3 regions of the Streptomyces sp. NPDC102467 genome follow, and region 2 is predicted to be linked to each of the others. Evidence: riboswitches for the same ligand, from Rfam matches in the RefSeq annotation. Region 2 holds a riboswitch; each other region holds the start of a gene.
The links. A riboswitch is a leader RNA that binds a small molecule or an ion and turns the genes downstream of it on or off. The one in region 2 is predicted to bind cyclic di-AMP.
Positions count from the first base shown of each region.

Region 1: it holds a riboswitch for cyclic di-AMP, as region 2 does, so the genes downstream of both, ACIREE_RS34345 (peptidoglycan DD-metalloendopeptidase family protein) here and ACIREE_RS11650 (C40 family peptidase) in region 2, are expected to answer to the same signal.
Region 3: it holds a riboswitch for cyclic di-AMP, as region 2 does, so the genes downstream of both, ACIREE_RS17685 (M23 family metallopeptidase) here and ACIREE_RS11650 (C40 family peptidase) in region 2, are expected to answer to the same signal.

Region 1 is NZ_JBIWKA010000019.1:126,544-129,807, forward strand. Features, by position in the region: gene ACIREE_RS34335 (DUF6126 family protein) at 1-157, shown strand, start outside; gene ACIREE_RS34340 (tyrosine-protein phosphatase) at 170-967, opposite strand; cyclic di-AMP (ydaO/yuaA leader) riboswitch at 1,353-1,518, shown strand; gene ACIREE_RS34345 (peptidoglycan DD-metalloendopeptidase family protein) at 1,524-2,270, shown strand; gene ACIREE_RS34350 (SGNH/GDSL hydrolase family protein) at 2,387-3,211, shown strand.
Region 2 is NZ_JBIWKA010000005.1:128,687-131,950, forward strand. Features, by position in the region: gene ACIREE_RS11640 (LysR family transcriptional regulator) at 1-458, opposite strand, end outside; gene ACIREE_RS11645 (LysE family translocator) at 592-1,224, shown strand; gene ACIREE_RS11650 (C40 family peptidase) at 1,313-1,786, opposite strand; cyclic di-AMP (ydaO/yuaA leader) riboswitch at 1,790-1,921, opposite strand; gene ACIREE_RS11655 (hypothetical protein) at 2,327-2,635, opposite strand; gene ACIREE_RS11660 (ATP-dependent Clp protease proteolytic subunit) at 2,643-3,264, opposite strand, start outside.
Region 3 is NZ_JBIWKA010000008.1:20,743-24,006, reverse strand. Features, by position in the region: gene ACIREE_RS17690 (PP2C family protein-serine/threonine phosphatase) at 1-757, shown strand, start outside; cyclic di-AMP (ydaO/yuaA leader) riboswitch at 1,002-1,159, shown strand; gene ACIREE_RS17685 (M23 family metallopeptidase) at 1,171-2,211, shown strand; gene ACIREE_RS17680 (aldo/keto reductase) at 2,305-3,261, shown strand.

The DNA.
Region 1 (3,264 bases), on a different contig from region 2:
GACCGAGCACGGCGCCGGGGAGCGGCAGCCCGCCCGGCGGGACATCGAGGACAAGCTGCCGCGCGGCATCTGGGTGCGGGTCCTCGTGTACGTCTTCGCGGGACACGCCTTCGCCGCCTTCGTCTACCTGCTGTTCACGCTGGGCGGGGGCAAGTAGCCGAGGGCGGGGTCAGACGAGGAGGCGCTCGCGCAGCCGGTCGCGGTCGGCCGCGGTGAGCCCCAGGCCTTCTTCGAAGTAGCGGTCCGTGTCGCCCCAGGTCTGCTCGATGGTCTCGAAGGCCGCGTGCAGGTAGGCGGCGCGGGCGTCGAAGAGCGGGCTGAGCAGCTCCATGACCTCGGGGGAGTAGGCGTCGCTTGCCGCGCTGCTGCGGCGCACCTTGTAGCGGCGGTGCTTCGCGTTCGACTCCAGGTAGTCCGCCTCGATGGCGTCGCGCTCCACGCCGACGGCGAGCAGCGTCACCGCGATCGACAGGCCCGCGCGGTCCTTGCCGGCCGCGCAGTGCATCAGTGCGGGCACGCTGTCCTCGGCGAGCGCGTGCAGCACGCGACTGTGCTCGGCGGTGCGCTGCGAGACGATCGAGCGGTACGACGTGATCATGCGGTTGGCCGCGCGGCCCTCGGAGAGCAGGGTGCGCAGCTGCTCTATGTCACCGTCGCGGACCATCTGCCAGAACTCGGCGCCGTCCGCGGGGTCGGTCAGCGGCAGGTTCAGATTGCGCACCCCGGGCAGCGCGACGTCGGCGCCCTCGAGGCGCTGGTCCGCGGCGTTGCGGAAGTCGAAGACGGTGTGCAGGCCGAGCCCGGCGAGGAACGCGGCGTCCTCGGCGGTGGCATGGGCCAGATGGCCGCTGCGGTAGAGCACGCCGGGGCGCACGCGCCGGCCGTCCACGGCCGGAAGACCGCCCACGTCGCGGAAGTTGCGCACTCCGGACAGCTCGGGCTCGGTGGACGGGGCGTGCTGTGTCACGGGGGCTCCTCCCGGTCAGGGCTCCGGCGTCACTCGCCGGCGGGCGCGCTCCTGACGATACGACACGCATTCCCGGGCGAACCCTCTGTCCGTTTTGACACTACTCATTACAAACTGTCGGCAAATAAAGGTGCATTGCCTACCTGTGCGTGAGCAGGCTCATAGCCGTAACGGTCCGTGGTGGCCGCCCGAAATTCTTGTCCTGGGAATTCCTGAAGGTAAGGCGCTGGTAAAGCACGGACATCGACGCAGGGTGACACAGGAAACGCCCAGACGATCAAGAAAGCGGCCTCGTGGGCGAATTCGCCGCTTGTCACCGCCTTTCCCGTCGTCTTACGGTCACCACTCACTCCGGACGGAACGCCTAGTCCTGCCGCCGCCCGGATTCCGAACAACGACCCGTGACGGCAGGAACGGGGGACCCACAGGCAGTACGCCGCCGAGGGAATTCCCCATGCGGCTAGGGGTGAAGTCGTATCCGGGCACCGGATACGGCCGGGCAGCTCCAGTCCGAACCCGACAGCTCACCTCGTAGGCGACGGAGAGGAAACGCGTCATGCCCGCCAAGGGAAAGCACCGCCGCCCCAAGTCCCAGCGCGTCACCCGCGCCGCCGCCGTCGCCTCGGCCGGTGGCGCCGCGCTCGCCCTGCCGCTCATCGGTGCCACCGGCGCCCACGCGGCGACCGACTCCGCCGCCACCGACGCGAAGACGTACACCGTCAAGGCCGGTGACACGCTCTCGAAGATCGCCGAGGCGCAGCACGTCGACGGCGGCTGGAAGAAGCTCTACGACGGCAACAAGGACGTCGTCGGCGCCGACGCCGGCGTCATCAAGCCGGGCATGAAGCTCGCCCTGGACGGCGCGGCCGCTACGACCACGGCGTCCACCGCGTCCACGGCGGACTACGTGAAGCCCGTCGACGGCTCCATCGGCACGCCGTACCACTCCAACGGTTCCATGTGGTCGAGCGGCTACCACACCGGCACCGACTTCGTCGTGCCCACCGGCACGGCCATCAAGGCGGTCGGCGCCGGCACCGTCGTCTCCGCGGGCATGGACGGCGCCTACGGCAACGAGGTCGTCATCCAGCACGCCGACGGGCGCTACTCCCAGTACGCCCACATGTCCTCGCTCGGCGTCTCCGCCGGGCAGACCGTGACCGCGGGCCAGCAGATCGGCCTCTCCGGCGCCACCGGCAACGTGACGGGACCGCACCTGCACTTCGAGATCCGTACGTCCCCGAGCTACGGCTCGGACGTCGACCCGCTGGCGTACCTGCGCGAGCACGGCGTCTCGATCTGACCCGCGCACGATCCGATCGGCTCCCTGGGTTATTCCCCGGGAGCCGAGTGCGTTTTCTCACCGCTCGTCAACCCCTGGTTACGGTCGCGTAGGCCACACCCGAGGGTGAAAGATGTGTGGTCGTGGCAAACGAATCGAGATCACTCAGAGGCGGCACGATTCGGTCCTACGCGGCGGTGGGGGACAGCTTCACCGAAGGCGTCGGGGACCCCGGGCCCGACGGGAGCTTCGTGGGGTGGGCCGACCGGCTCGCCGTCCTCCTGGACGACCGCGTGGCCGAGGACACTTTCCAGTACGCGAACCTCGCCGTACGCGGCAAGCTCATCGACCAGATCGTCGAGGACCAGGTCCCGCGGGCCGTCGAGCTCGCCCCCGACCTGGTGACGCTGGTCGCCGGCGGCAACGACATCATCCGGCCCGGCACCGACCCGGACGACGTGGCCGAGCGCTTCGAGAGGGCCGTGGCACGCCTTGCCGAAGCCGCCGGCACCGTCATGGTCGCCACCGGTTTCGACACCCGTGACGTGGCCGTCCTCAAACACATGCGCGGCAAGATCGCCACGTACAACATGCACATACGCGCGATCGCCGACCGCTACGACTGCCCGGTGCTCGACCTGTGGTCCCTCAAGTCCATCCAGGACCGCCGGGCCTGGGACGGGGACCGGCTCCACCTGTCCGCCGAGGGGCACACCCGGGTCGCCCTGCGCGCGGGACAGGCGCTCGGCGTCGATGTGCCCGCCGACCCGGAACAGGTCTGGCCGATGCTTCCGTCGCGCGGCACGTTCGAGGTGCGGCGCGACGACATCCACTGGGCGCGCGAGTTCCTGGTGCCGTGGATCGGGCGGCGGCTGCGCGGGGAGTCCTCCGGGGACCGTGTGGTGGCGAAGGGATTCGTGGATCCGCACACCATCAAGATGCATCTGGAGTCCGCGTCCTGATCTCCTCCCGGGGGTGGCTCCCGGGGTGGGTCCTGGGGGTGGTGAGAGGTCCG
Region 2 (3,264 bases):
GAGGGCGCATAAGTGTGAGTGAGCGCCACATCGACGGTGCCGGCCGCCACCGCGGCGACCCCGAGCGGTGGCTCGTACCCGGCGACCGTCAACTCCACATCCGGATGGGCCCTGCGGAACGCGGTCAGCGCCGGCGGCAGCAGATGCATCCCCGCCGTCGTGAACGTACCGAGCCGCAGCCGCCCGCCCGACAGGCCGGCGAGCCGCGCCAGCTCGTGCCGGGCCCGCGCCATCTCGTCGAGCACCCGCCGCGCCGTCTCCACCAGCACCTCGCCGGCACCCGTCAGCCGGGCGCCCCTGTGGTGCCGCACGAGCAGTGCCGTCCCTGCCTCCCGCTCCAACTTCGCGAGCTGCTGCGAGAGCGCGGGCACGGTATATCCCAGGCGTTGGGCCGCCCGGGTGATCGAACCGGCCTCGGAGACCGCCACCAGCGCGGCGAGCCGCGTCGGGTCGTACATGGGCCGCCTCCGAAGCCGTACGGAATCCCACCGGAGCCCCGCGCGCGAAGGCCCCGGCCTTAAGCGTTGCTTTAGGCAGACTCAGGATATTGCACATACCTGCTGAAGGCCGGGCTCGGGCAGGCTGAAGTGCATGGACGCTCAACTGGTCGCCTTCACCGGCGTCGCCGCGGGCATGGTGGCCCTGCCCGGCGCGGACTTCACGGTCGTCGTGCGCAACTCCATGGTCTCGCGCCGCGCCGGAGTCGCCTGCGCCCTCGGAGTCGCCTGCGGCCTGCTCGTCCACACCGCGCTGGCCGTCGCCGGCCTCGCCGCGGTCCTCACCGCCGTACCCACGCTGTTCGGCGCCCTGCGACTCGCGGGGGGTGCGTACGTCCTCTACCTGGGCGCGAAGACACTGCAGTCGGCGCTGCGCCCCCTGCGGGAGCGGGCCGACGACGGGGCCGGCCCGGAGCGGGGCCCGGCCGGCGGCGCGCTGCGGCAGGGCTTCCTGACCAACACGCTCAATCCGAAAGCGCCGATCACGTTCTTGAGCGTGCTGCCGCAGTTCGTGCCCGCGGGCAGCCCCGCCCTTCCGCGAACGGCCGTTCTTTCGGCGATCGTGGTGGCGCTCGCGCTGCTCTGGTTCCCGGCCGTGGCCCTGCTCGTGGACCGGCTCGGCCGGTGGCTGCGCAGGCCGCGCACGGCCCGCGCCGTGGAGGCCGTCACCGGGAGCGCGCTGGTGCTCCTGGCCCTGGCCCTCCTTCTGGAGCCGCTGATCGCGTGAGAGGCCGCGTGAGGGGCCGCGTGGGAGGCCGCGTGGGGACGGGCCCGGCGCCGGGCCCGTCCCCACGGGCCGCTCCGTGCGGCGGGGGTCAGCGCACCCGGCCGTACCAGACGCTCCGCGTCCAGATCCTCTCCAGCCGCACCACCGCGCCGGTCTTGGGCGAATGCCAGATCCGTCCCTTCCCGGCGTAGATGCCGACGTGGTAGACGCTCCGGCCCGAGTGGAAGAAGACCAGGTCACCCGTCCTGCGGTGGGACGAGGAGACATGACGGGTCTTGTTGTACTGCTGCGCGGCGGTGCGGGGCAGCTTCTTGCCCGCCCGCTTGAACGAATAGAGCGTCAGGCCCGAGCAGTCGAACCGGTGCGGGCCCGTGGCGCCCCACCTGTACGGCGATCCCTTCTTGGAGGCCGCGACCCTCAATGCCTTGGTCGAAGCCGTAGCCGCCGACGCCTCGGACGCGGCGCCGGGGACCATGAGTCCGGCTCCTGCGACGGCGAGGGTGAGGACCGACGCGGTGCCGGCCCGGGCCAGCAGCGAGGGAACACGATTGAGCGCAGACATGCGCAACCCTTCGTCAGCCGCCTGTGAAGGGTGACCTGTCGGGTTCGGGCAGGCGAAGATGCCCGGCCGCATGGTGCGGCTTCACCCCAAGGGCCCCTCGGGCACCACCTCCGTCGAGGTGGGCCGGTGGCCCGTCGTACCTGGGTCCTCCACTCCTGCCGATGCACTTCTGTCGACCTGGCATCCGCACGGCGGCAGGACTCGGCGTCCGCACGGACCGCCCCGCCGCGGCGGCGGGGGCTTGTCGTCGGAGGGATCTTCACGCACATGTGGAGCCGAAACCGAGTTGAACCGGCGGTAAGTGAGGCTGCTCACGCTTGACCCGTTCAGGTGGACAGTCCTGCTTCCGGGCCGCGCCCGCGACACCTGACCACGCTCGTACCAGGGGCGGAACGTGTCATTCCGGCGTCCGCGTACCGCCGGAGCGCAACTCTGACCGTCTTGATGATGTATGAGTGTCTAGGCCATTTGGTGGTACACCATCTGGGCCGTTTCGGCTCGGGCGCAGACAGTTTGCGCGAGCCGCGACTCCCTGCGATCTCAACTGACCGCTTCTGGCGGCAAAGTGACTCTCTGTGTACGCCTCTCGCCATCCAGGACGCGCAGAGCCCGCGTCAGGGTTGGCGCGTGCACCTCGCTCTCGCCCCGCCGGTGCATCAGCTCCAAGGCGTCCCGCAGCGCCGACGCCCGCCCGACGAGCGCTTGCGCCGCCCGCAGCCCTCGGTAGGTGTGGTCGCCGCGCGCCGGGTTGATCCGCGCGATCAGATCGACCACCGCCAGGTAGCTGTCCACCAGCTCGCACTCGGCGCGGGTCAGGGCGGGCAGCGGCGGCAGTTCGGGTGGAAACACCGGCATGTCACCTCGCGCCCTGTGCGCCGAGCGTGGCCTTGCGGCTCCGCAGCACCTGGTCCACCAGGCCGTACTCCAGGGCCTGGTGGGCGTCGAGCACGGTGTCCCGCTCGATGTCCAGGCCGACCTGGTCCTTCGCCCGCCCCGAGTGCCGCGCGAGCAACTCCTCCAACTGCTCCCGCATACGCGCCATTTCGCGTGCCTGGATCTCCAGATCGGTGGGCTGGCCCTGTGCCGGCTCGGGCAGCGCCGGCTGGTCGAGCACCACGCGCGCGCCGGGCAGCATCATCCGCTTGCCCGGCGCCCCGGCGGCGAGCAGCACCGCGGCGACGGACGCGGCCTGCCCCAGGCACGTCGTCTCCACGTCACAACTGACGTACTGCATCGTGTCGTAGAGCGCCGTCATCGCGCTGAACGAGCCGCCGGGGGAGTTGATGTACAGCGAGATGTCCTGGTCCGGCGCCGTGTATTCGAGGTGCATGAACTGCGCCATCACATCGTTGGCGGACGTGTCGTCGATCGGCGTCCCGAGGAAAACGATGCGCTCCTCCAAGAGCTTCGAGTACGGATCGAGCGTGCGGTACCCCGAGGTCGTGCGCTCCGTGAACTCGGGCAGGACATAACGGCCG
Region 3 (3,264 bases), on a different contig from region 2:
CGAGCAACTCGCCTCGGCGTGGCAGATCGCGGAGGCGGCCCAGCTCGCGGTGTTGCCGGAGCCGGCCGGGCGGATCGGCGGCCTGGCCATCGCGGCCCGGTACGAGGCGGCGCAGGCCGACGCGTTCATCGGCGGCGACCTGTACGCGGTGCAGGACACTCCGCACGGCGTGCGGCTCGTGGTCGGGGACGTACGCGGGAAGGGCATGGGTGCGGTCGCCGCCGTGGCCGTCGTCATCGGCGCGTTCCGTGAGGCCGCCGAGCAGGAGGGCAGCCTGGAGGCGGTCGCCCAGCGCCTGGAGCGGGCGCTGGCCCGGGAGGGCGGCCGGCGCCGCGGCATCGACGACTTCGAGGGCTTCACCACCGCGGTGCTCGCCGAGATCCCGCACGGCGGCGACGTCCTGCGCATCCTGAACCGCGGGCATCCCGAGCCGATCGTGGTGCTCGGCGACGGCACGGTCCAGGTGATCGAGCCCGCCGAGGCGGCGCTGCCGCTCGGCCTGGGCGAGCTCGGCTCCTGGCCGGACCGGGCCACCGAGGCCGGCTTCCCGCCCGCGGCGACGCTGCTGCTCTTCACCGACGGGCTCTCCGAGGCGCGGAACGCGAGGGGCGTCTTCTACGACCCCGCGGCCCGGCTCGCCGGCCGCGTCTTCCCTGGGCCGGGGGAGCTTCTCGCGACGCTGGCCGAAGAGGTACGCCTGCACACCGGGGGCGGCGCCAGTGACGACATGGCGCTGCTCGCCGTACGGCGTCCTTGATCGATGTCACGAGGGGTGACCGCACGACACCACTGCGCATAACAATTGACACTACGTCAGAAACTGACGGGTTTGGGATGCGCCGGAACCGGCGGTCAACTCGCCCGATTGCGCCCGCTCGTGCCCCGTTAAGTCCAGGCCGTGAACGTGAACGATCAATGGGAACGGCTTGGAATTACTGTCGGCTGTCTATTAACGTTCGATAACGCAGCGCGGTCGTCCCAGCCGTCACTAGCGACGGCTCCGTGCGCACACGCTTAATCCCGAAAGGGAGCCGGGGAACCACCAACTTGGGGTGAATCAGGCATCGTTCCGTCGCTTTTCGGGCGCCGGACGTGCTCGTAGGAGACCTTCCTGCTCCGAACCCGTCAGCTAACCCGGTAGGCGAGAAGGAAGGAAAGGAGAGCGCCCCCGTGGCGTCGAACCGCCCTGCCCCCGAGTTCTCCGGATTCTCCGCCGACCCCGCCGATGGCGGGTTCGGTGTCGAGCAGGAGACCTGGGAGGAGTGGAATCCCACCGAGGAGTCCGTCCGTCCCGTCCGCGGCAAACACCGCGTAGCCCGGCAGCGCGGCGGCCTCGCGCGCAGCTCCACGGTCCTCGGTGTCGGCGTGATCGCCGCCGTCGGCGCGGGCGGCATCGCCAGCGCGCAGGGCGGCAAGCCCGCCGTCCACATCTCCATGCCCGACCTCTCGGCGGTCAAGGACTCGCTGCCCGAGGCGAAGTCGCTGCCCGGCGTGGGTGCGCTCATATCCGACGGCTCCGACTCCTCGTCCGGCGCCGCCTCGGCCACCCCGCTCACCACGGTGGGCAACGGGCAGTCGGACGCGGGCGAGACGCTGCGCGCCCGCATCATGCAGCAGGCCGAGACCCAGCAGAACGCCGCCGACGCCACGGCGCAGGCCGCGGTTCAGAAGGCCGCCGCCGAGCAGGCCGCCGAGGAAGCGTCGGCGAAGCAGGAGAAGGCCGAGGCCAAGGCCGCCGCCGACAAGAAGAAGGCGGCGGAGGAGGCCAAGAAGAAGGCCGAGGCCGAGCGCCTCGCCAAGCTGGCCAAGAGCTTCAAGCTCCCCGTCGCCTCGTACACCATCACCGGCACCTTCGGGCAGCCCGGATCCATGTGGTCCTCCGGCTACCACACGGGCCTCGACTTCGCGGCTTCCACGGGTACGCCGATCTACGCCGTCCACAGCGGCACCGTCACCGAGGCCGGCTGGGCGGGCGCGTACGGCTACCGCACGATCATCACCCTCGACGACGGCACCGAGCTGTGGTTCTGCCACCAGTCCTCGCTCAACGTCAGCGCCGGACAGAAGGTCTCCACCGGCGACGTCATCGGCCGCGTCGGCGCCACCGGCAATGTCACCGGGCCCCACCTCCACCTGGAGGTCCACCCCGGCGGGGACGCCACCGGCATCGACCCGGCGGTGTGGCTGCGCGGCAAGGGCCTCACTCCCTGAGCCCTGTCCGCCCCTGCGGAACACGGGTACGGAACACGGGTACGGAACACCGTGTCCGGAATACCAGGTTCCGTAGGGGCGTTGAAGTCGGGCATGACTTCTTCTCCCGCACTGCGCAAGCTCGGCTCCTCCGACCTGGAGGTCTTCCCGCTCTCCCTCGGCGGGAACGTGTTCGGCTGGACCGCCGACGAGGCCGCCTCCTTCGCGGTGCTCGACGCCTACACCGCCGGGGGCGGCAACTTCATCGACACGGCGGACTCGTACTCGGCCTGGATCGAGGGGAACAAGGGCGGTGAGTCGGAGACCGTCATCGGCAAGTGGGTCAAGGCCCGCGGCAACCGCGACGACGTCGTCATCGCCACCAAGGTCGCCCGCCACCCCGACTTCAAGGGCCTGCGCGGCGCCAACATCAAGGCCGCAGCCGACGCCTCCCTCACGCGCCTGGGCACCGATTACATCGACCTGTACTACACGCACTTCGACGACGACGAGACGATCCCCGTCGAGGAGATCATCGGCGCGCTCGACGAGCTCGTGAAGGCGGGCAAGGTGCGCAACATCGCCGCGTCGAACATCTCGCCCGAGCGCCTCCAGGAGTCCCTCGACTTCTCCGACCGCGAGGGCCTCGCCCGGTACGTCGCGATCCAGCCCCACTACAACCTCGTCTCACGCGACACGTACGAGGGCGCCCGGCAGGACATCGCCTCCCGCGCCGGGCTCGCCGCCGTCCCGTACTACGCGCTGGCCGCCGGCTTCCTGACCGGCAAGTACCGGCCCGGCGTCACGGTCGACAGCGCGCGGGCCGGAGGCGCGGCCAAGCACCTGGAGACCGAGCGCGGCCGACAGGTGCTGACCGCCCTCGACGAGATCGCGGGGGCCCGCGGCGCCGAGATCGCCACGGTCGCCCTGGCCTGGCTCGCCGCGCAGCCCACCGTGGCGGCGCCGATCGCGTCCGCGCGCACGGTCGAGCAGCTGCCCGCGCTGCTCGCGGTCGCGGACCTGGAGCTCACGGACGCGGAGCTCGGCCGCCTCACGACGGCCTCCGCCTGACGT